DNA from 3 places in the Anaerobacillus sp. ABD4_527 genome. Region 1 is predicted to be linked to each of the others. Evidence: a T-box and tRNA genes for the amino acid it is inferred to sense, from the RefSeq annotation. Region 1 holds a T-box; the other regions hold tRNA genes.
What was found. A T-box is a leader RNA that pairs with one kind of tRNA and senses whether it is charged. The one in region 1 lies ahead of serS (serine--tRNA ligase), so its partner is inferred to be a tRNA-Ser.
Positions count from the first base shown of each region.

Region 1 (6,802 bases):
ACGTTTTGAAGAAACATCAAAACTACTTAACTATGGATTCGATAATTTTGAAGCAAAAACAATCATTACTAAAGGTGATCAAGTAGAGAAAGATTCTACGATTCCTGTAGTAAAAGGGAAAGAAAAGCAAGTAGAAGTAGCTGCTGGTGCATCGTTTAATGCGATCGTTCAGAACGGCACGGAAGAAGCTTATAAAGCGAGCTACAAGCTGAACGATAAATTACTCACTGAAGATGGTGAATTAACAGCACCGTTAAAAGAAGGTGAGGAAGTAGGCCAGGTTATGCTAAAAGCTACTGGTGAAGAGTTCGGATACATTACAGGCGAACAAAGTTCTTCTGTACCACTTGTAACGACAGATTCAGTTGAGAAAGCTGGTTGGTTCACGCTTACGATGAGAGCGATCGGAGGCTTTTTCTCAAGTATCTGGAGTAGTGCAGCTGGAGCTGTAAAAGGACTTTTCAGCTAATATTTTTCAGGAAATAAGGTGAGAATACTCTTCAAATGCAAATTTGGAGAGTATTTTTAAAATCTTTTATGAAATCAAAGCGAAGACGATAGGACAAGTCTTCAAAAAATGTTACAATAGATACGTTTAATGTAGGTTTTAAAAAAATATCACTTATCTATTATAAATATGGGAGGAATATAGATGAATCAACAAACAGGTACAGATCGCGTAAAACGTGGTATGGCTGAAATGCAAAAAGGCGGCGTCATCATGGACGTTGTGAACGCAGAGCAAGCAAAGATTGCAGAAGAAGCTGGTGCAGTCGCTGTAATGGCACTTGAGCGCGTTCCATCCGATATTCGTGCAGCTGGCGGGGTAGCTCGTATGGCTGATCCTACTATCGTAGAAGAGGTAGTAAACGCAGTATCGATCCCAGTAATGGCAAAATGCCGTATTGGTCATATCGTTGAAGCTCGTGTTCTTGAATCAATGGGTGTTGACTACATCGATGAGAGTGAAGTACTAACTCCAGTTGATGAAGAATATCACCTTGATAAGCGTAAGTACACTGTTCCTTTCGTTTGTGGTGCTCGTAACCTAGGTGAAGCACTGCGCCGAGTAGGTGAAGGTGCTGCGATGCTTCGTACGAAAGGTGAACCTGGAACAGGTAACGTTGTTGAAGCTGTGCGTCATCAGCGTCTTATTCAATCCCAAATCCGTAAAATTTCAAGCATGTCTGAAGATGAGCTAATGACTGAAGCGAAAAACCTTCAAGCGCCATTTGAGCTTCTTCTTCAAATTAAAGAGCTTGGACGTCTTCCAGTCGTAAACTTTGCTGCTGGCGGTATCGCTACTCCTGCAGATGCAGCGCTAATGATGGAACTTGGTTCTGACGGCGTATTCGTTGGTTCTGGTATCTTTAAATCTGATAACCCAGAGAAGTTTGCAAAAGCGATCGTGGAAGCAACAACTCATTATCAAGATTATGAGTTGATCGCTAAGATTTCTAAAAACCTTGGTATCGCGATGCCAGGAATTGAGATTTCTTCACTACAGCCTACTGAACGCATGCAGGAACGCGGCTGGTAATTCATTCAATCACCCCCATCTGAGCAATCCAGGTGGGGGTCTTACTTAGATATAGATTAAAGGAGTCGAAAGCAGTATGGTGAAAGTTGGAGTCCTCGGACTGCAAGGTGCAATTCGAGAACACGTGAAAGCATTACAAACAAAAGAAGCGGAAATCGTTGTTGTAAAACGCATCGAGCAGCTTGATGACCTCGATGGTCTTGTGCTGCCTGGAGGCGAAAGTACAACGATGCGCCGCCTGATCAATCAATATGGATTTCTTGAGCCTTTAAAAGCTTTTGCTGCTGAGAAGCCGATCTTTGGTACATGTGCTGGCCTCATCCTGCTTGCAGAGCGTATTGAGGGGATGGACGAATCTCATATTGGCGTCATGAATGTAAAAGCAAAGCGTAACGCGTTTGGACGTCAAAGAGAAAGCTTTGAAGCACCGTTATCTGTTACAGGACTTGAAGAGCCTTTCATTGGTGTCTTCATTCGTGCGCCTTATATCGAAGAAGTTGGAGAAGGTGTCGAAGTTCTAGCGACGTTTAACGACAAAGTGGTTGCAGCACGTGACGGACGCTTCCTTGCATGTGCGTACCATCCAGAATTGACGGATGACGATCGCATGCATCAGCTCTTTATCGACATGGTCCTTGAATTCAAAAAAGAAGGGCTTGCAACCGAGTAAATTTTCGTGTAAATTATTACGTACTAGGAAGCGGGGTATAAAAACTCTGCTTGTGATACAAGATATACGAAAACGTTGACGGGAAATAGTAATAGATGTTCAATGCTAAGAGAGTCGATGGCTGGTGAGAATCGACCGTTGAACCCTGTGAATCCATCCCTGAGTAGAAAGCTGAACGTTAGTAAGCTTTCTCGGAGCAGACCGTTATTCTGTTAAGAGGCAGGCAATTGTCTGCAATCAGGGTGGCAACGCGGGTAGCTCTCGTCCCTTTCCAAGGGGACGGGGGCTTTTTTGTATTCCTAAGGCGCTTATCGTAAAAAAGGAGGAAAAAGCATGATTGATTTAAAGGTTCTACGTAAGAATTTTGATGAAGTAAAAGAAAAGTTATCAAAGCGTGGGGAAGATCTTGTTGGTCTTGACCGTTTTGAAGAGCTTGATCAGCGAAGAAGAGATCTCATCGCGAAGACTGAAGAACTTAAAGGAAAGCGTAATGAGGTTTCAAAGAAAATCGCAGAATACAAGCGTGAAAAGCAAGATGCTGATCATTTGATCAAAGAAATGCGTGAAGTTGGGGACGAAGTGAAGACGCTTGATGAAGAGCTTCGCGGTGTAGAAGGGGAGTTAGAGGAAATCCTCCTACATATTCCTAATATTCCTCACGAGAGCGTACCTGTAGGTGAAACAGAGGATGACAATGTTGAGGTGCGTACATGGGGAGAAAGAAAAGACTTTTCTTTTGAAGCAAAGCCTCACTGGGATATTGCGACTGATTTAAACATCATTAACTTTGAACGCGCATCTAAGGTTACAGGAAGCCGTTTTGCTTTTTATAAAGGAGCTGGAGCACGTCTAGAGCGCTCTCTTATTAACTTCATGATGGATCTTCATGAGTCTGAGCATGGATACGAAGAGATTCTACCTCCATATCTCGTTAATCGCGAAAGCATGACAGGAACTGGTCAGCTACCTAAGTTTGAAGAAGATGCTTTCAAAATTCGTGAAGAAGATTACTTCTTAATTCCAACGGCAGAAGTACCTGTTACGAACTTCCACCGAGATGAAATTCTTGATAGCGCTGATCTTCCGCTTGCATACACTGCATTTAGTGCTTGCTTCCGTTCTGAAGCAGGATCTGCAGGTCGTGATACGCGAGGATTGATTCGTCAGCACCAGTTTAACAAAGTTGAGCTTGTTCGCTTTGTAAAGCCCGAAGAATCTTATGATGAGCTTGAGAAGCTTACTGGACACGCTGAGAAGGTCCTTCAGTTACTAGAGTTGCCTTACCGTGTGATGAGCATGTGTACAGCAGACCTCGGCTTCACAGCGGCAAAGAAATACGATATCGAAGTATGGATTCCAAGCTATGGAACTTACCGAGAAATCTCTTCTTGCAGTAACTTTGAAGACTTCCAGGCGCGCCGTGCAGGGATCAGGTTCCGTAGAGAAAAGAACGGTAAACCTGAATTTGTTCACACGTTGAATGGCTCTGGTCTAGCGATTGGAAGAACGGTTGCTGCAATTCTAGAAAATTACCAGCAAGAAGACGGTACGGTCATTGTTCCTGAAGTGCTACGTCCATATATGGGTGGCCGTGAAGTTTTAAAATAAAGGAAAAGAGGGGGAGAAATCCCCCTTATATATAAAAAAATAAAAAATCTCATTCAAAGTGTTGACTTCATACCGAACGGGTGATAAGATATTATTCGTGTCACCGAGTTATTAAGCAACACACACGGAGGAATACCCAAGTCTGGCTGAAGGGATCGGTCTTGAAAACCGACAGGGGCTTAACGGCCCGCGGGGGTTCGAATCCCTCTTCCTCCGCCATTAACTAATTGAACTACCAACGCGCATATAATTTGGAGATTATATGACCGCTGTCTCTTGCAGATAGCGGTTTTTTTATGTTCTATTTTATGTATATGAAAAGGAGCTATCCGCCGGATAGCTCCTTCGTTATTATCTGCTCAATAAAGGAATTTGGTTAAATTTCTGTTCGATCCGCTTTAGAATCAGTTCTACTGAAGACGGGTCGTTCACAAGGTCATATTCGTTGATGTTCAGTCTAAGGATCGGGCATGCGTTGAAGCTATCGATCCAATTGTTGTAGCGTTCATACATCTCTTCCCAGTATGCAGTTGGCGTTTGCTGTTCCATCGGACGTCCGCGTTCCTTGATACGATCGACAACATCCTCGAAAGATCCTTCAAGATAGATCATTAAGTCAGGATGTGGGAAGAATGGCGTCATGACCATGGATTCAAAAAGGTTCGTATACGTTTCGTAATCGACGCTCGACATCGTTCCTTTTTCATAGTGCATTTTTGCAAAGATGCCCGTATCTTCATAGATCGAACGGTCCTGTACAAAACCTCCACCGTACTCAAACATTCTCTTCTGTTCTTTGAACCGTTCAGCTAAAAAGTAAACCTGTAGATGGAAACTCCAGCGGGAAAAGTCATTATAGAACTTCTCGAGGTACGGGTTATTATCAACTTTTTCGAGTGATGTTCTAAATTGCAAAGCATTTGCAAGTGAACTAGTAATTGTAGATTTACCAACTCCAACAGTACCCGCAATCGTAATGACGGCGTCCTGTGGTATGTTGTATTTTTCTCTTAGATTCATACAGGGTCTCCTTCTTTCAAGGTTAATTCGAGGGATTCAAAAATGGTCTGCAAATCTTGTTCATTTGCAACGAAGTCCATCTCATCGCCATTGAACCGGAGAACAGGTATATCAGGGTGATGTGCTTCGAACTCCTGCATAAACCGTTCATAGTCAGACGATAATCGCTTTAGGTAAGAGGGGTCAATATCTTTCTCAATTTGACGACCTCTCTGTGAAATACGATTTAATAACGTTTCGAGGCTAGCATTCAAATAGATGATCACATTCGGTTCAGGCATGCCCTCGGTTAAAATATCGTAGATCTTCATATATTTAGAAAAGTGCTTGTCACTGAGTGTCTGTTGGGCAAAAATTTTATTTTTAAAAATGTGGTAATCAGAGATGACTGGGCGTTGTTTGGATAGATAGTGTTTATCCATCTCTTCTAACTGTTTGTATCGATGGCTAAGAAAAAACATCTCGGTTTGGAAGCTCCACTCTTCAATGTTGCCGTAGAACTTACCGAGAAACGGATTTTCTTCTACGATTTCTTGAAAAAGTTTAAACTGATAGTAATCAGAAATAGCGCGGGAGAGAGAGGTCTTTCCAATACCGATCGGGCCTTCGACGGCAATAAATGGGGTCTGGTTCATACGTATCCTCCTCCGTCGTTTCCTATGCTAACCAGATCTTGCTCTCTTTTTTATAGACAAAGATAATTGTAGCATAGACCAAGAACTGTGGACAGGGTTAAAACCATTGACTTAAAGGTAAAAAAAACCTTCCGTTTTATTTATGGATGAGAGGGAAGAAACGGGATGGAAAGGGGGAGAAGCATGGGATCTCATCATATTCTAATCTTATTATTCATAGGTTATCTTGTTTATACGATCGACACGAAACAGAAGAACTTTCCTGCACCGTTAGTTCTCTTACTTATTGGGATTAGTTTGTCTTTTATTCCCTTCTTTCAATCTGTACATATAACAAAAGAGATTCTTTTTGAATGGTTTTTACCAGCACTTTTATTTATCTCCGCATATCAGTTCCCATTCGATCACTTTAGAAAGCATGCAGGCATCATTTCTATGCTAAGTACACTCGGCATCATCGTAAGCGCTGTTCTATTAGGTGGAGCCATCTTCTTATTGAGCGAACCATTCCTTTCTCTTTCGTTTCTTGGCGCATTGCTAGTCGCTTCTATTTTGACACCCACTGATCCAGTATCTGTTGTTTCGATTTTAAAGAAAACATCGAAAGATCCTAAGATCGCAGATGTTGTGGAAGGCGAATCGATGGTGAACGATGGGACGAGTATCGTTCTTTTTAGCGTGTTTGCAGGAATGCTGTTGCAGGGTCGTACTTTTTCTGTGAGTTCTTTCATCTATGATTTCATTCTCGTATCCATAGGGGGAGTAGCGATCGGTGCGATTTTTAGCTATCTTGTTTGTCGTGCGATTCGTCTTACCCATCATCGTCAGTATCAGGTCATGTTAAGCATCGTTCTTGCTTATGGAAGCTTTTATGCAGCAGAAGCGCTTGAAGTATCAGGCGTACTTGCCGTTGTTGCAGCTGGAGTAGTCCTTTCTTATGAGCTTGATCGATTGATCAAAGAATCACACTACAGAGAGTACTTAAACAGTTTTTGGGAAGTTGTTGAACCGAGTATTCTTGCATTGATCTTTTTGTTGATCGGAATAGAAACGATAAATTATTTGGCCCTTAACCATTGGCTGTTTATTACTCTTGTGTTTTTAGCCTCTGTTGTCATTCGGTTTCTTGTTCTATCGGGCATCGTGAAAATGTTTAAGGCTTGGCGTAATGAATTCAATTGGAAAGAAATCTCCCTCGTCACATGGTCTGGCATTCGTGGAACGATGTCAGTCGCATTGCTCCTTAGCTTAGAAGTCGATAACGCATCGATCGATCACGATATCCTGTCCATTACGTTTGGAGCAGTCATACTATCTCTCATCATACAA
Region 1 is NZ_JBSWXZ010000011.1:19,169-25,970, reverse strand. It holds gene ACXAHI_RS20910 (serine hydrolase) at 1-469, shown strand, start outside; gene pdxS (pyridoxal 5'-phosphate synthase lyase subunit PdxS) at 653-1,540, shown strand; gene pdxT (pyridoxal 5'-phosphate synthase glutaminase subunit PdxT) at 1,617-2,210, shown strand; T-box leader at 2,277-2,482, shown strand; gene serS (serine--tRNA ligase) at 2,544-3,818, shown strand; tRNA gene ACXAHI_RS20890 (tRNA-Ser) at 3,945-4,037, shown strand; gene ACXAHI_RS20885 (deoxynucleoside kinase) at 4,170-4,838, opposite strand; gene ACXAHI_RS20880 (deoxynucleoside kinase) at 4,835-5,473, opposite strand; gene ACXAHI_RS20875 (cation:proton antiporter) at 5,657-6,802, shown strand, end outside.

Region 2 (6,802 bases), on a different contig from region 1:
AAGAAGAACCCATCACACGTAGCGCAAGTGCTTACACCTCTACCCATATTCTCGGATTCTCCTGGTATTCCAAGTAACTTTGCGGAAGCACCAGTCGAAATCAATACCGCATCTGCTTCTACATCACCAAGCGTATCGGTCTTTAAAGTATAAGGTCGTTTTGAAAAATCGATATCCTTAACCCAACCTCTTTCAATTCGAGCACCGAAGCGTAACGCTTGTTTCTTCATGTTTTCCATTAATTCTGGGCCAAGTATTCCATCTGCGAAGCCAGGAAAATTTTCTACATCTGTCGTTAAGGTCAACTGACCACCTGGCTCTGGTCCTTCAATAACGAGAGGCTCCATATTTGCTCTTGCTAAATAAATTGCAGCTGTTAAACCTGCTGGTCCCGTTCCTACGATTACTGGTTTATTCATAATGACCCTCCTCAATAAGCTTCATTATTTTATTTTTCCTTATTTTAAAGAAATAAACCCTCTATACGCATTTAGTATATCGTATTTACTGAATATTGCTTATTATTCTGCTCAGTTGCAAAAGGTTGTTCATTACCATTCCTTCTTGATAAAATGAACAAGTGTAGAACTTGCAATCAGCATTGAGGTGATAATAGCATGAATCCTATCGTTGAGTTTTGTATGAGTAACCTATCAAGCGGTTCACATAAAGCGATGGAAATACTTGAAAAAGACCATGATCTAGATGTATTAGAATATTCTTGTCTAGGACATTGTACGTTATGTAGTCAGGAGATGTATTGTCTCGTTAACGGAGAGCGCGTTACTGCTACATCTTCAGATGAACTCGTACGTAACGTATATCAATTTATTGAAGAAAATCCTATGTTTTAATTTAAGTTTGGTCTGGGCATAGTATTGAGTGACACCTAAAAGGAGGATTGCTCAATGAAAAGTCGCAATGGCTACGATCCCAAAACAGGGGCTCAGGGTACTAAAAGCGGTGAGGATGCTCTCCAAATGAATAAAAAAAGAGGCCCGCAACAAGCGCGCCCTAAAAAGAAGTAATACGGCGCTGCTCAACTGAGCAGCGTTTACTTATGCGATTCTAAAACGATACAAAAACCAGAAGTCTTCTATCGGCGACTCACCACTCGCAATGATATGATGCTCCCCTTCGTCATCAACTGTTATCCAATTCTCTTCATCATCCTGATAGGCAGGATAAAAATTTCCTTTTTTAAATAATTTCCGTTCATTTTCAGTACCTGTTAAAGGATCTTCTTCAAATACGTCTCTTATACACTGAACGAGTTCCATCTCTATTCATTCCCTTCCAATCAAACAGAAACACCCCGCATGCCTCATTACGAGAGCCATTTTGGCGGAGTGTTTTTATCCCAATAAATCTTCCCAACTTCATGATGCTCACTGAAATTATCTTTTTCGTCGTGATAATGAAAGTTAAACCAGTATCCATCCTGAGGTGGATGGTCTCTTCTCACATGAAACCTCATCAAGTCATTCCCTGTTTTCTCGTTGTACACGTGCATGATACGTTCACCATAACCACCAGATGGATTATCAGTCAAACGAAGTGAACGAACGAAATCTACATCTAATTCTTCGACTTTAGATGTAATCACCTCGTTTACTTTCGGAACGATCAAATTTATGTAATCAGACCCAACACGGTTAGCAATCGTGTCGCCAAACTTTCTTATTCCTAATTCTTCAGTTTGTAGTGAAGCATAGGTAATGAATTCTTCTACTACCTCAGATGACGAAGATCGTTCTGCAATCTCAGGCCAACGTAGAGGCTCAATCTCAACTTCTTCAAATGATAATTGAGGAGGCTCGTCCGTTTCAACCACGTGTGAAACGTCTTTTTGGTAGTTAGCTTCAGTCTTTTGTCCAGGTTTAAGATCTTGTAAATACTCTGTTGGTATAACTGTACCAAGCGTAATAACAGCAATGAATGCTACAAAAAGCTTTCTTGACCATAACGGAAAGCGCAATCGTCTACACCTGACTTTCTCAAATAAAAGATTTCTTACATTGTCCCATGAAGACGATGAAAATGCCAGATAATTTTTTAACTATTCTGTTACATGTTTTGAGCGCTTCGTTAAAAGCGCTCATCCACTCAACAAGTAAACATTTCAATGCGATTAAGATCTATTCCTGTATATACCCATCTTCTTCCCGTCCATCGAAATCCAGATACAGATCTTCTGCCAACAAAAACAGGCCAGAACCAGAAGCGATTTCCACCTTTCATCCATATATACGTGTAGCGGTATAAACATCCTCTAATTGCAAACGGATCTACGGCTTGTGTTCCTGCCTGTGCTGACATAGGCATCTGTGGTGTTGTTGATGGCGGACTAGAAGGTGGCTGCATCACTGGCTGCTGTTGACGAGGAGCCTCATAGGTATGAATGTGGTATTCGATGTGTTCATGCTCTTCACTATACATCATTTCCATCCCTTCTCACTTGATATAGACACTGTATGCCCTTCTTAGGTGAGAGGTTCATTTGGACAACAAAAAAAGCACCTCTTTGAGTGTGCTGTCGCTTCATAATCAAATAAAATTATTATAAGAAATGGTGACCCGTACGGGATTCCGACGCGTTAGCTAGTCCTGCTGATTTCTCTTCTTCGAGAGAACTTCTGCAGGGGAACCCTTGGGTGAGAAGCCCGTAAGCTTCTTTGAAATGGTGACCCGTACGGGATTCGAACCCGTGTTACCGCCGTGAAAGGGCGGTGTCTTAACCGCTTGACCAACGGGCCACTAAATTGGAGCGGGTGATGGGAATCGAACCCACGACATCAGCTTGGAAGGCTGAGGTTTTACCACTAAACTACACCCGCAAATGGCGGAGGAAGAGGGATTCGAACCCCCGCGGGCCGTTAAGCCCCTGTCGGTTTTCAAGACCGATCCCTTCAGCCAGACTTGGGTATTCCTCCAATATGGTGGAGCCTAGCGGGATCGAACCGCTGACCTCCTGCGTGCAAGGCAGGCGCTCTCCCAGCTGAGCTAAGGCCCCAAGTATGTATGGCGCGCCCGAGAGGAGTCGAACCCCTAACCTTCTGATCCGTAGTCAGACGCTCTATCCAATTGAGCTACGGGCGCATATCTATATGATTCTAATGGTGCGGGTGAAGGGACTCGAACCCCCACGTCGTAAGACACTAGATCCTAAGTCTAGCGCGTCTGCCAATTCCGCCACACCCGCGTGTGTGGTGCCGGCCAGAGGACTTGAACCCCCAACCTACTGATTACAAGTCAGTTGCTCTACCAATTGAGCTAGACCGGCGAAGTATTTTTATAGAGAAAAAATGGTGGAGGATGACGGGCTCGAACCGCCGACCCTCTGCTTGTAAGGCAGATGCTCTCCCAGCTGAGCTAATCCTCCAAATAAACAGCGACCTCTATATTATATAACTACTTGTCCATTCACGTCAACACTTTTTTTCAAGAACATTGTGTCGAAAAACGTTGTTTATGAGGACAAGATTTATATTATCAATTATCTTACTAGATTGCAATAGTTTTTTTACATAAAAAAAGCAAGGGATATAATCCCCCTGCTTATACTGATGTTTGAACAAGAGTTTTATTTTTCTTTGGAGGCGCACTGCGTTCAGGATATTTCTTGGCTACCACTTCAACATCTACCTTACGATACTCTCGAATATTAGAGGCTTCCCTTAGTAGCTGATCTTCAACATAGTGACGCTTTCGTTTCAATAAAACCCCTCCTCATACTTAGTAACCCCTAGTTACCCTCTTTAGACCAATCATAAACCTGGTCTTTATTACCATATATAAGCTGGTAATGATAGGTAGGATATAATGTATTCCTCTAGAGCACGTATTATGAACGGTCGATTGAAAAATGAAACTTGTTTATTTTTTCACCAGTAGCTTTTTCAAGGAACGTCACTTCTCCTTCGTTAGAGACCATCACGATCGTTTGTGCTCTAGTACCATACTTTTCAGATGTAATATAGATAGGTGACAAAAGTCTTTCCCATTCTAGCGGGATACCTGTGTTTGGAAGATCTTTATCTGGTGCCGGTTCAGCATGATCAAGTAGTTTGAACAGCTGATCAGAGTCAATCTCTTCTGTTTGGTCAAGATAATCTGATAGTTCTCTCTTGATTCGATCCACTTTGGGCCAGCTTGTATTCAACAGGTGATTACTTACAGCATGAATGCCTGACTCAACTTTCCTAACCTCATCCTCACGATTTGAATAGTAAAAGAACTCATTTGCACTACCCACAAACAAGTTGAAACCATTGTAGTGATCTCTTTGTTCCTGCACACTCTTTAAATAATCGTATGGATGAATAGACTGCGTGAGAAATTTGACTGGTAGTTCCCCTCTTGACCGCTCCTTTCGTTCTTCATTAGGCTCTCGATAATTTGTCAATGCAGCAATGTTACCCTCTGTCGTAACACCAAGCCATGTACCTTTTGCTCTTAGGTCTCTTCCAGCTAAAAGGTTAGTATAATCAGCCCAATAATGAGCCCTTTCAGTGGGTCGTTCGTAGAATTCATCTCGATTAGCAATTAAAATGAATGGATATTTTGGATTAACATCGATTGCAACTGCGATTAAACACATACGATTTCCGCCTTCCGATAAGCAGAGGAGCACAGTGTTAACCACTGTGCTCCTTCAACCCTTTATTGTATCAACTTAACCAGCACAAGATGATGAACAGTAACGTTGTTGTGAGTCCAAGCACTCATCACAAACGATGTGTAGTTTATCACACTCTACATTTGCGCAGTTAATGTAAGTGTCTGCATGTGTGCCGCAATGATAGCATGTTCCAACTACCTTAGCATCATCCGTTTGATTTACATCAACAGCTAAGCGATCGTCAAACACAAAACACTTACCATCAAAATATTTCCCCTGTACATCTGGGTCTTTGCCATATGTTACGATTCCACCATGAAGCTGAGATACATCATTAAAACCTTTTTTCTTCAAATACCCGGAAAACTTTTCACAACGAATCCCGCCTGTACAATAAGTGAGGACTTTTTTGTCCTTTTGATCTGATAAGTTCTCTTCGATCCACTCAGGTAATTCACGAAACGCTTTTATATTCGGTCGAATTGCATTTCTGAAGTGACCGATATCATATTCATAGTCATTTCTTGCATCAATAACAATAACATCATCTTGTTCGAGTGCATTCATAAACTCTTTTGGCTCGAGATAATTTCCCGTAAGCTCATTTGGATCGATATCCTCATCAAGACGGAGTGATACGATCTCATTTCTAGCTCGTACGTGCATTTTTTTAAACGTGTGAGCTTCCGCTTCATCGACCTTAAACTCAATGTCAGAAAAACGTGGATCGTTTCTTAACTCTTGCATGTATTGCTCAGTGTATTCTTTTGGTCCTGAGACGGTACCATTTATGCCTTCTTTACCTACGAGTATTCTACCTTTTAAGTCTAGAGACTTACAGAATTTCAAATGCTTTCTAGCAAAATACTCGGGATCTTCAATTTCTACATACTTATAATATAACAGCACTTGATATGCTGAAGCTTCTGATTGCAAGTCAAAAACCACCTTCTGCGTATTCTAAAATCAGTATTAAATCTTACCTGATTTATGATGTGATGTAAAGATGATCCTCACGATGTAAAGTAATCATCCTTTAGTTTTTCCAACTCGATTAAAGAAGCCTCTGCCCATCTCCCACCTTCGTGTTTTAGTTCATTAACTTGTGTGTCTACCGCTTCCTTTAAGGATTCGAGGTAACCCGGGATTTCTTCATCATAGTGGTTGATCGCGGAAATAGGGACAAGCGCTTTTTCGTATTGTGATAGCGCCTTACGCTGGTGAAATAATGGCACGTCGAGCTGCTTCGGGTTGTGCAGGTCCCCTTGTGTTGGGTGCTTGATGACCGCAAGAACCTTTACGACTGCTTTGGGAGATTTCACATCGACGATCTCTCCAATATATCTCCCTGTTTTATAACCTGCTGTAACGATTTCACCTTGTTTAAATGACTTTTTATCTGCCATGATGTCTTCACTCCTTCACCAATGCTTTTACAACCTGATGATATCACAAAATCCTCCAGGGTCTGGAGGATTTCATCTTGTGAATACATGTTTTCCAATTGTCTTAATGACATGTCTGCTTCGAATCCAATCATCAGTGGCTGTTTTTGGATTATAGTAAAACAAAGCCCCTGAGCTTGGATCTTCACCTTTTAATGCTTCATATGCTGCAAGGTACGCCTTTTTTCCAGGTTTCTTGCTATATTGACCGTCAGATACTGCTGTATATGCTCCACTCTGGAAGATAACTTCTTTGATCGAATTAGGAAACTTTGATGAACGAACACGGTTTAGCGTTACAGCCGCAACTGCCACTTTCCCTTCGAACGATTCTCCTCTAGCTTCACCGTTGATCAATCGTGCTAGCATTTCAACTTCTTTTACAGAGTATTTTTTTACTGATAATTGGTCACCTTTTACTTCTTTTACATCATTCATATTATTAATAGGTAGGTTCATTCGTAATGCTACCTGGTGCTTTGTTTCTGGATCAGGTTTTGTCTCTTTAGGAGTATCTAATGCTCGAGTAGGCAGTTTCGTTTCTGCTTTAACCGAAGTAACTGCTTCAACCTGATGTGATTGATAAGAGATCAGATTTATGAAAAGAGTCATAATCATTAACAATGATACATGTTTTTTCACTTCGCCTCACCCTTCCTATCTCTCAAAATCGTCACAGTTAGAAAGGTTAGAGCATATTCATCATCATTTCAATAGGAAATCGAAGGCCTTATTT
Region 2 is NZ_JBSWXZ010000001.1:481,312-488,113, reverse strand. It holds gene trxB (thioredoxin-disulfide reductase) at 1-419, opposite strand, end outside; gene ACXAHI_RS02595 (YuzB family protein) at 618-854, shown strand; gene ACXAHI_RS02590 (hypothetical protein) at 1,059-1,280, opposite strand; gene ACXAHI_RS02585 (YpjP family protein) at 1,328-1,978, opposite strand; gene ACXAHI_RS02580 (transporter) at 2,107-2,442, opposite strand; tRNA gene ACXAHI_RS02575 (tRNA-Glu) at 2,682-2,756, opposite strand; tRNA gene ACXAHI_RS02570 (tRNA-Gly) at 2,764-2,837, opposite strand; tRNA gene ACXAHI_RS02565 (tRNA-Ser) at 2,841-2,933, opposite strand; tRNA gene ACXAHI_RS02560 (tRNA-Ala) at 2,938-3,013, opposite strand; tRNA gene ACXAHI_RS02555 (tRNA-Arg) at 3,023-3,099, opposite strand; tRNA gene ACXAHI_RS02550 (tRNA-Leu) at 3,118-3,202, opposite strand; tRNA gene ACXAHI_RS02545 (tRNA-Thr) at 3,208-3,283, opposite strand; tRNA gene ACXAHI_RS02540 (tRNA-Val) at 3,307-3,382, opposite strand; gene ACXAHI_RS02535 (hypothetical protein) at 3,559-3,717, opposite strand; gene ACXAHI_RS02530 (NRDE family protein) at 3,845-4,600, opposite strand; gene trhO (oxygen-dependent tRNA uridine(34) hydroxylase TrhO) at 4,676-5,557, opposite strand; gene kapB (kinase-associated lipoprotein KapB) at 5,635-6,027, opposite strand; gene ACXAHI_RS02515 (cell wall hydrolase) at 6,100-6,708, opposite strand.
Region 2: it has a tRNA-Ser gene. The T-box ahead of serS (serine--tRNA ligase) is inferred to sense a tRNA for this amino acid. The anticodon was not compared.

Region 3 (6,802 bases), on a different contig from region 1:
CTTAATCGTTTGAGAAGAAAGAGCGTACCCATTATCCATCGCTCTCTTTATGGCTGCTACTTCTAGTTCAGTCTCATCACCTTTTATTTCAGCTAAATCTTTATCATCGATACGCTCTATTTGGAGCTTGTAAGCCTCTGTTGAATCTAAATTCTCCCACTCTTGTTCTGAGAGCTTCTGTTTTGCTTCTTCTGGGCGAGTCACGATCCAATAATCCTTTAAATCCCGATCTGTAACTTCTTCAGAATCTTTCTCGATTAGTTCGGCGAGTTTTGTTGCAAGATCTAACCGTTCTGATTGATTCGTATTTTGTGTTCTTATGTACGTAAGAGCGAACTCGGGATTATTATCTACAAGAACTCTTCCGTAACGGTCATACATCTTTCCTCTAGGGGCACTTGATTCTGCCGTTACATTTTCAGTCTGCTCTGATACCCGTTCATATTCTTCACCGTCCACAATTTGAATGACACCAAGACGCAATACAAGAACTGAAAATAAAATAAAAACGGACAAGAATAATATATTTAACCTTATCGGCACGTGGTTCTTTTTCTTTCTATTAGGATTCACGTTATTCTTCCTTTCAACACACAATTAGGCACCTGTAGAGTACAGGTGCCCTATCCCATATTTATTTACTATACTTAGTGATACACCAATTGTAAAGGGTATAATGAGCTATTGAACTGGCTCTACCGACTTTTCACTAAAAGTCCTAACAATCTTGAGTTTTCTGTAGAAGAAGAAAATAATGGAATGACCAATTCCTAGGATCATCAATAGTGTAGGTACGATTTGAACATCGTTTGAAATCGAGATCGCTATTAGAAACACTGTGATTGATACAACCCTTCCAAAGTTTAAATACACTTCTCTTACTACAATGTACTCAATCCTCATTTCCGCAGCATTCCAAGCTTTTCCGATCACATCGTATGTTAGTGATACATATGGAACAAACAAAACGGGATAAGCGATAGAAATACAAATGCCGTAAAGCAACAAGCGCGAGAACGTTAATTCAAATAAAAGAATAACCACTGAGACATATAGCATAATTCCTGCATATAGAATTGCTTTTATACGAAAACGTGGTTTTATTAATCTTGTCGCAAGGTAATAAACCAGGAACGAAACAGCGGAATTCACCAAACCAAATGTTCCTATCGCAAGCTCACTGCCAGTCGTAATAAATACGAGAACAGCAATGACAAAAATAAATGTTCCCTCTCTTAACCCTTGGAAGAAGTGAGCATGAAGAACATTTAGCCAATCGCTGTTCGATTTACGTTCGTTGAAAACTCGCATGAATGAAAAGTTGCCTTTCGCCGATCGCCTCTTTAAGAAAAAACTCAAGATAACCGCCGCTGAGAAAAGCAGCAGTGAGACTCCAAATATAATTTTGTACCCCGTGTATGATTCAAGACTTGAAATGACTACTCCTGCGAAAATAGGACCGATCATTCCAGCAAAAGAAGTTAGAAGTCCTAGAAAACCATTAAAAAAATCTCTCGTATCAGGCTCAGTTATTTCAAATGTTAATACATTAAACGCAAGCCAATAAAACCCAAACCCAATTCCAAGCAGTGCTCCCAATAAGACGAGTAACTGGCCAGCATTTTGCCCTAGTAGTAAAACCGTAATATAAAATAGCGCCAAAAAGATTACGCCGATTCTCAATACAATCACTCGATCCATCTTTTTAGCCCATCGTCCAGCTAAAATAAATGTAAGCGGTTGACTGATGACAACTGAAAGGTTGTAAATCGCAATATCTGCAAATTCACCTGTTTGTTTCCATAAATAAACGTTTACAAACGTATTTGAAAGAGCAATGCTCAAAGCATACAATCCGCCGATCGTTAATAATAAGAGTAGATCTTTTGTAACAGCTATATCACCCATTACGTGTTTAAGTACTTTCATGGCAAACTCCCCTTTTTTCCTCCTCCCTTATTTTGTATTAATTCTGTCTCCTTATGCGAAAGATTAGAAATGGGTAAGATGTTTTTGAAAGGAGAGTTCGATGTATTATTTTATCTATACAGGGGACGTCATTTCTCATCAAATTAAGAATACTCTTTTATCACAACTGATTTCTTTTGCTAAAAAACTTGAGCAGCCACATACATATAATGAAGAAAAAAATTCATTAACGCTGCCTACATTCTTCATATCGATCAGGGAAAATCAAATTTTTTCCTATAGCAAGTACGATTTCAATGATGGTTGTGCGATTACAGACCTTGTTATTGATTATCTCTTAGAACATCTAGGAAGCGTCTATACAAAAATAGAACCATAAAAAAAAGCCCCGACAATTCTGTCGGGGTTTTGGCTATTATTTTGCAGCTTCGTAACGCTTAGCTACTTCATCCCAGTTAACAACATTCCAGAATGCACTGATGTAATCTGGGCGCTTGTTTTGATACTTAAGATAATAAGCATGCTCCCAAACGTCAAGACCAAGAATTGGAGTAATGCCTTCCATTACCGGAGTGTCTTGGTTAGGAGTACTAGTAATTTCTAGTTCTCCACCTTTAACGATAAGCCATGCCCAGCCAGAACCAAAGCGTCCTGCAGCAGCACTAGCGAACTCGTCTTTGAAGCTCTCAAAGCTTCCGAATTTCTTTTTGATTGCTTCGCTCAAGTCACCTGATGGTTCGCCGCCACCGTTTGGACTAAGTACTTGCCAGAAAAGTGTGTGGTTAGCATGTCCGCCACCATTGTTTCTTACTGCAGTACGAATTCCTTCAGGTACAGCATCCAGGTTGCCAAGAAGATCTTCAAGGCTTTTGTCAGCTAAGTTTTCATGACCCTCAAGTGCACCGTTTAGCTTTGTAACATAAGCATTGTGGTGTTTGCCGTGGTGGATCTTCATTGTTTCTTCGTCGATATGTGGCTCTAGAGCGTTAAAATCGTAAGGTAGTTGTGGTAGTTCAAATTTAGCCATTGTAAATCTCCTCCTTTAAAAGTATGTAACCCTTGTGACTATTGCGTCACAAGTCGTGATCACAATGTATCACATTTTTACAGTAGCAGATTTATCCTCTGTTTTCAAATGTTTAACATCGTGATGTTGTCACCACTTTTATAATTCCACACATATAGAATCGTAAACATAAAAAAACCACCTACAAGGTGGTGAATCGATGTTAATATGGTGGCTCCGGACGGAATCGAACCGCCGACACGTGGATTTTCAGTCCACTGCTCTACCGACTGAGCTACAGAGCCATGTTTTTTTCTTATGTACTATTATGTTTGAAAGAGTGAACTCAAATTGTGAGTTTAGGTTGCCCCTAAAGGGACTACGATTAAAAATTAACGAAGAAGATTATTCGACGTAGTTAATTTTTTTAAATTGGTTGCGGGAGCAGGATTTGAACCTGCGACCTTCGGATTATGAGCCCGACGAGCTACCGAACTGCTCCATCCCGCGACGATATGAATGAATGAATTTCGTACTTGCTTCTATATGCTGTGCACTGTTTCTTCCTCTGCAAGGATTGCTACGATGCGTATCCGTCGAAACAACTCGCTGTGTTTCTATGAAGTTTCGCTCGTTGCTCCATCCCGCGACGATATGAAAATTTAAATTTTGTTCTTGCTACTTCCATACTTAGAAGAAAGATGGCGGAGGAAGAGGGATTCGAACCCCCGCGGGCCGTTAAGCCCCTGTCGGTTTTCAAGACCGATCCCTTCAGCCAGACTTGGGTATTCCTCCGCGTATGGTGGACCCTGCAGGACTCGAACCTGCGACCGGACGGTTATGAGCCGTCAGCTCTAACCAGCTGAGCTAAGGGTCCAATTTAAATGGGGCGACTGATGGGAATCGAACCCACGAATGCCGGAACCACAATCCGGTGCGTTAACCACTTCGCCACAATCGCCATTGTGTTAAGTTAATATGGTAGCGGCGGAGGGGATCGAACCCCCGACCTCACGGGTATGAACCGTACGCTCTAGCCAGCTGAGCTACACCGCCATATGGCTCCACAGGTAGGATTCGAACCTACGACCGATCGGTTAACAGCCGATAGCTCTACCACTGAGCTACTGTGGAATATCTCTTAACGACAAGAATAACTATACCATAGAGATTAAAAAGAAGTCAATAACTTTTGTAATATAATTTTCATTGCTGAAAAATCAGCGATGAAATTACTATAGCATGGTTTTGTCCCTTCATCAAGATTACTATAGAACATATACAAGAAAGATAACAATCATTATTGCTTGGATAGCACCTTTCATTAACGCTCCCCCAAGAAAACCAAGTAAAGATCCGACTCCTACGTTAATAGACTCTCTTAATGGTTTTCGATGAAAGATTAACTCTGCTGCAACTGCTCCAATGAAAGGACCAAGAATAATTCCAAGAAACGGTATAACGAATGGTCCAACCAATAAGCCAATTGTACTTCCCCATATGGCGGCTTTTGATCCCCCATATTTTTTGACCCCAAATAAGTTGCTAGCATAATCAGCAAGAAATAGTAACGCGGTAAATAGAATTTGAATAATCCAGAAAGAAACTGTCATTGAACTAAATTCGAAAAATACACCGTACACAATATATCCTATGTAAATAAAAAGAACCGATGGAATAATTGGATAGATTAGTCCTACAAACGCCACTACAAACGATGCTATTACGAGTACCCAGAATAAGATATCCATGGTGCCCCCCCTTTTTCTTCTATTATATAGAATAAAAAAAGTCAGGGCTAGATTAGCCCCGACTTTTTATCACTCTTCTCCGATAACTGCTTCAGCAATATTAACAGCGTGATCACCAATACGTTCTAGGTTACTGATCATATCTACAAAGACGATCCCTGCACTTCCTGTACATTCGCCTTCGTTCAACCTCAAGATATGCTGCTTACGAAGAGATCTTTCCATTTTATCAATTTTATCTTCTAATTTCACGACATCACGAGCCTTCTCAACATCCCAATTATCCAATGCATCAAATGCTTGGTGAAGAGTCGTTAGCGTAAGCTCAAACATCTGATCAAGATCTTTCATAGCTACATCCGTCATCTTCACTTTGTTACTGATCTGATAATCAACCAGCTCGACGATATTTTCCATATGATCTCCAACTCGCTCAATATCACGAACCGAGTCCATCAACATACCATGTCGAGTTGATTCCTCAGCTGAAAGAGAGGTTGCAGATAACTGAATTAAATAATCTGTGATCTTTGTGTCTAAGTTATTGATCGCATCTTCATATTGAGCAGTTTTCTCTGCACTCTTTTGCTCTTTTGAAGTGACATACTTCGAAGCTTCTTTTACACCTTTATAAGCAAATTCGCTCATACGAATAACTTCTTCTTTTGCTTGTCCAAGCGCGACAGATGGAGAACGTTCGATAAATACCGGATCAAGGTGCTTTGGCTTATACTCGATCGCAGTATCATCACCAGGAATAATTTTTGTTACTAATACAGCAAGTAATGCAATGAATGGGAACTGAATAATTGTATTAGAAACATTAAAAATACCGTGTGCAAATGCAATAGTCATTTCTGCATTTAAATTAAGTGCATTTTGGATATATGCAATGAAAGGTGTGTACAGTGATAATATAATCAAGAACACTGTAGTACCAATTAAGTTAAATATAACGTGTGTAAGTGCTGCTCTTCTTGCTGCAACTGAGGCACCAATCGATGCTAAAACAGCAGTTACTGTCGTTCCTATGTTATCTCCGAATAGAACTGGCATAGCAGCTTGTAGGGACATTGCATCCTGAGAGAATAAACTTTGCAGAACGCCAATCGTAGCACTTGAACTCTGTACGATGACAGTAAATACGGTACCGATGACTACTCCCAATATTGGGTTTTCACTCATACTAACCGTAAGATCTTGGAATACCTGAAGCGTTCTTAAAGGTTTCATACCGTTACTCATCAGTTCTAAACCATAGAATAAACCACCAAAACCAAAGATGATCTGTCCAAGATACGTTATCTTTTTGTTTTTAACAAAGAAGATCAATGCTGCACCAATAAATAGGATAGGTAGTGCGTAATCTTTGATAGGTATACCAATTATGAATGCTGTTACAGTTGTTCCTATATTGGCTCCCATTATAACTCCGATAGCCTGTTTAAGAGTCATAAACCCTGCATTTACTAGTCCTACTGTAAGAACTGTAGTGCCTGAACTGGTTTGTAACAAGATCGTAACGACTATACCTGCTAATACACCCATGAATGGGTTCGTTGTGAAGCGATCTAATATATCTCTTAATCGATCGCCCGCTGATCTTTGAAGGCCATCACCCATATACTTAAGTCCAAACAGGAAAATACCTAGACCTCCCACAAACTGAAAGATCATCTCCTGAACGTTGAGTTCCATCATTTCAACCCCTTGCACCATTTTATTTTTTTCGACAATACTCAACAAAGTCCCTTGTCTATTATCTACATCACCCTATCTTTTGTAAAGACTAAATATAGATTTTGTAATGATTTATTCACAAAGGGAATGAAAAACTTTAACCGAGTTTATTGTTCCCTAAGTGGAATATAAGCTAAACTAGTTTATGGGTTTGTGTAATCAATGGAAGGAGATTTGAATTTGAACATATTTAAACAATTATTTTACAGCCTTTATTCTCCAAAGATGATGGCGCGCTTTCGTTTTCAAAAGCTTGGCAAACCGATCTTATATGTTTTTCTTTTAATGCTTCTTGCATCCGTACCAGTTGGAATTCTAACCACCGTTACATTTACGAATGCTTACGATGAATTGAAATCCCATATAAGTGATGTTC
Region 3 is NZ_JBSWXZ010000001.1:1,077,934-1,084,735, forward strand. It holds gene ACXAHI_RS05690 (peptidoglycan D,D-transpeptidase FtsI family protein) at 1-573, opposite strand, end outside; gene ACXAHI_RS05695 (MFS transporter) at 682-1,929, opposite strand; gene ACXAHI_RS05700 (hypothetical protein) at 2,030-2,308, shown strand; gene ACXAHI_RS05705 (superoxide dismutase) at 2,345-2,956, opposite strand; tRNA gene ACXAHI_RS05710 (tRNA-Phe) at 3,165-3,240, opposite strand; tRNA gene ACXAHI_RS05715 (tRNA-Met) at 3,369-3,445, opposite strand; tRNA gene ACXAHI_RS05720 (tRNA-Ser) at 3,638-3,730, opposite strand; tRNA gene ACXAHI_RS05725 (tRNA-Ile) at 3,736-3,812, opposite strand; tRNA gene ACXAHI_RS05730 (tRNA-His) at 3,821-3,896, opposite strand; tRNA gene ACXAHI_RS05735 (tRNA-Met) at 3,915-3,991, opposite strand; tRNA gene ACXAHI_RS05740 (tRNA-Asn) at 3,995-4,069, opposite strand; gene ACXAHI_RS05745 (DUF456 domain-containing protein) at 4,204-4,686, opposite strand; gene ACXAHI_RS05750 (Na/Pi cotransporter family protein) at 4,756-6,384, opposite strand; gene ACXAHI_RS05755 (DUF1189 domain-containing protein) at 6,607-6,802, shown strand, end outside.
Region 3: it has a tRNA-Ser gene. The T-box ahead of serS (serine--tRNA ligase) is inferred to sense a tRNA for this amino acid. The anticodon was not compared.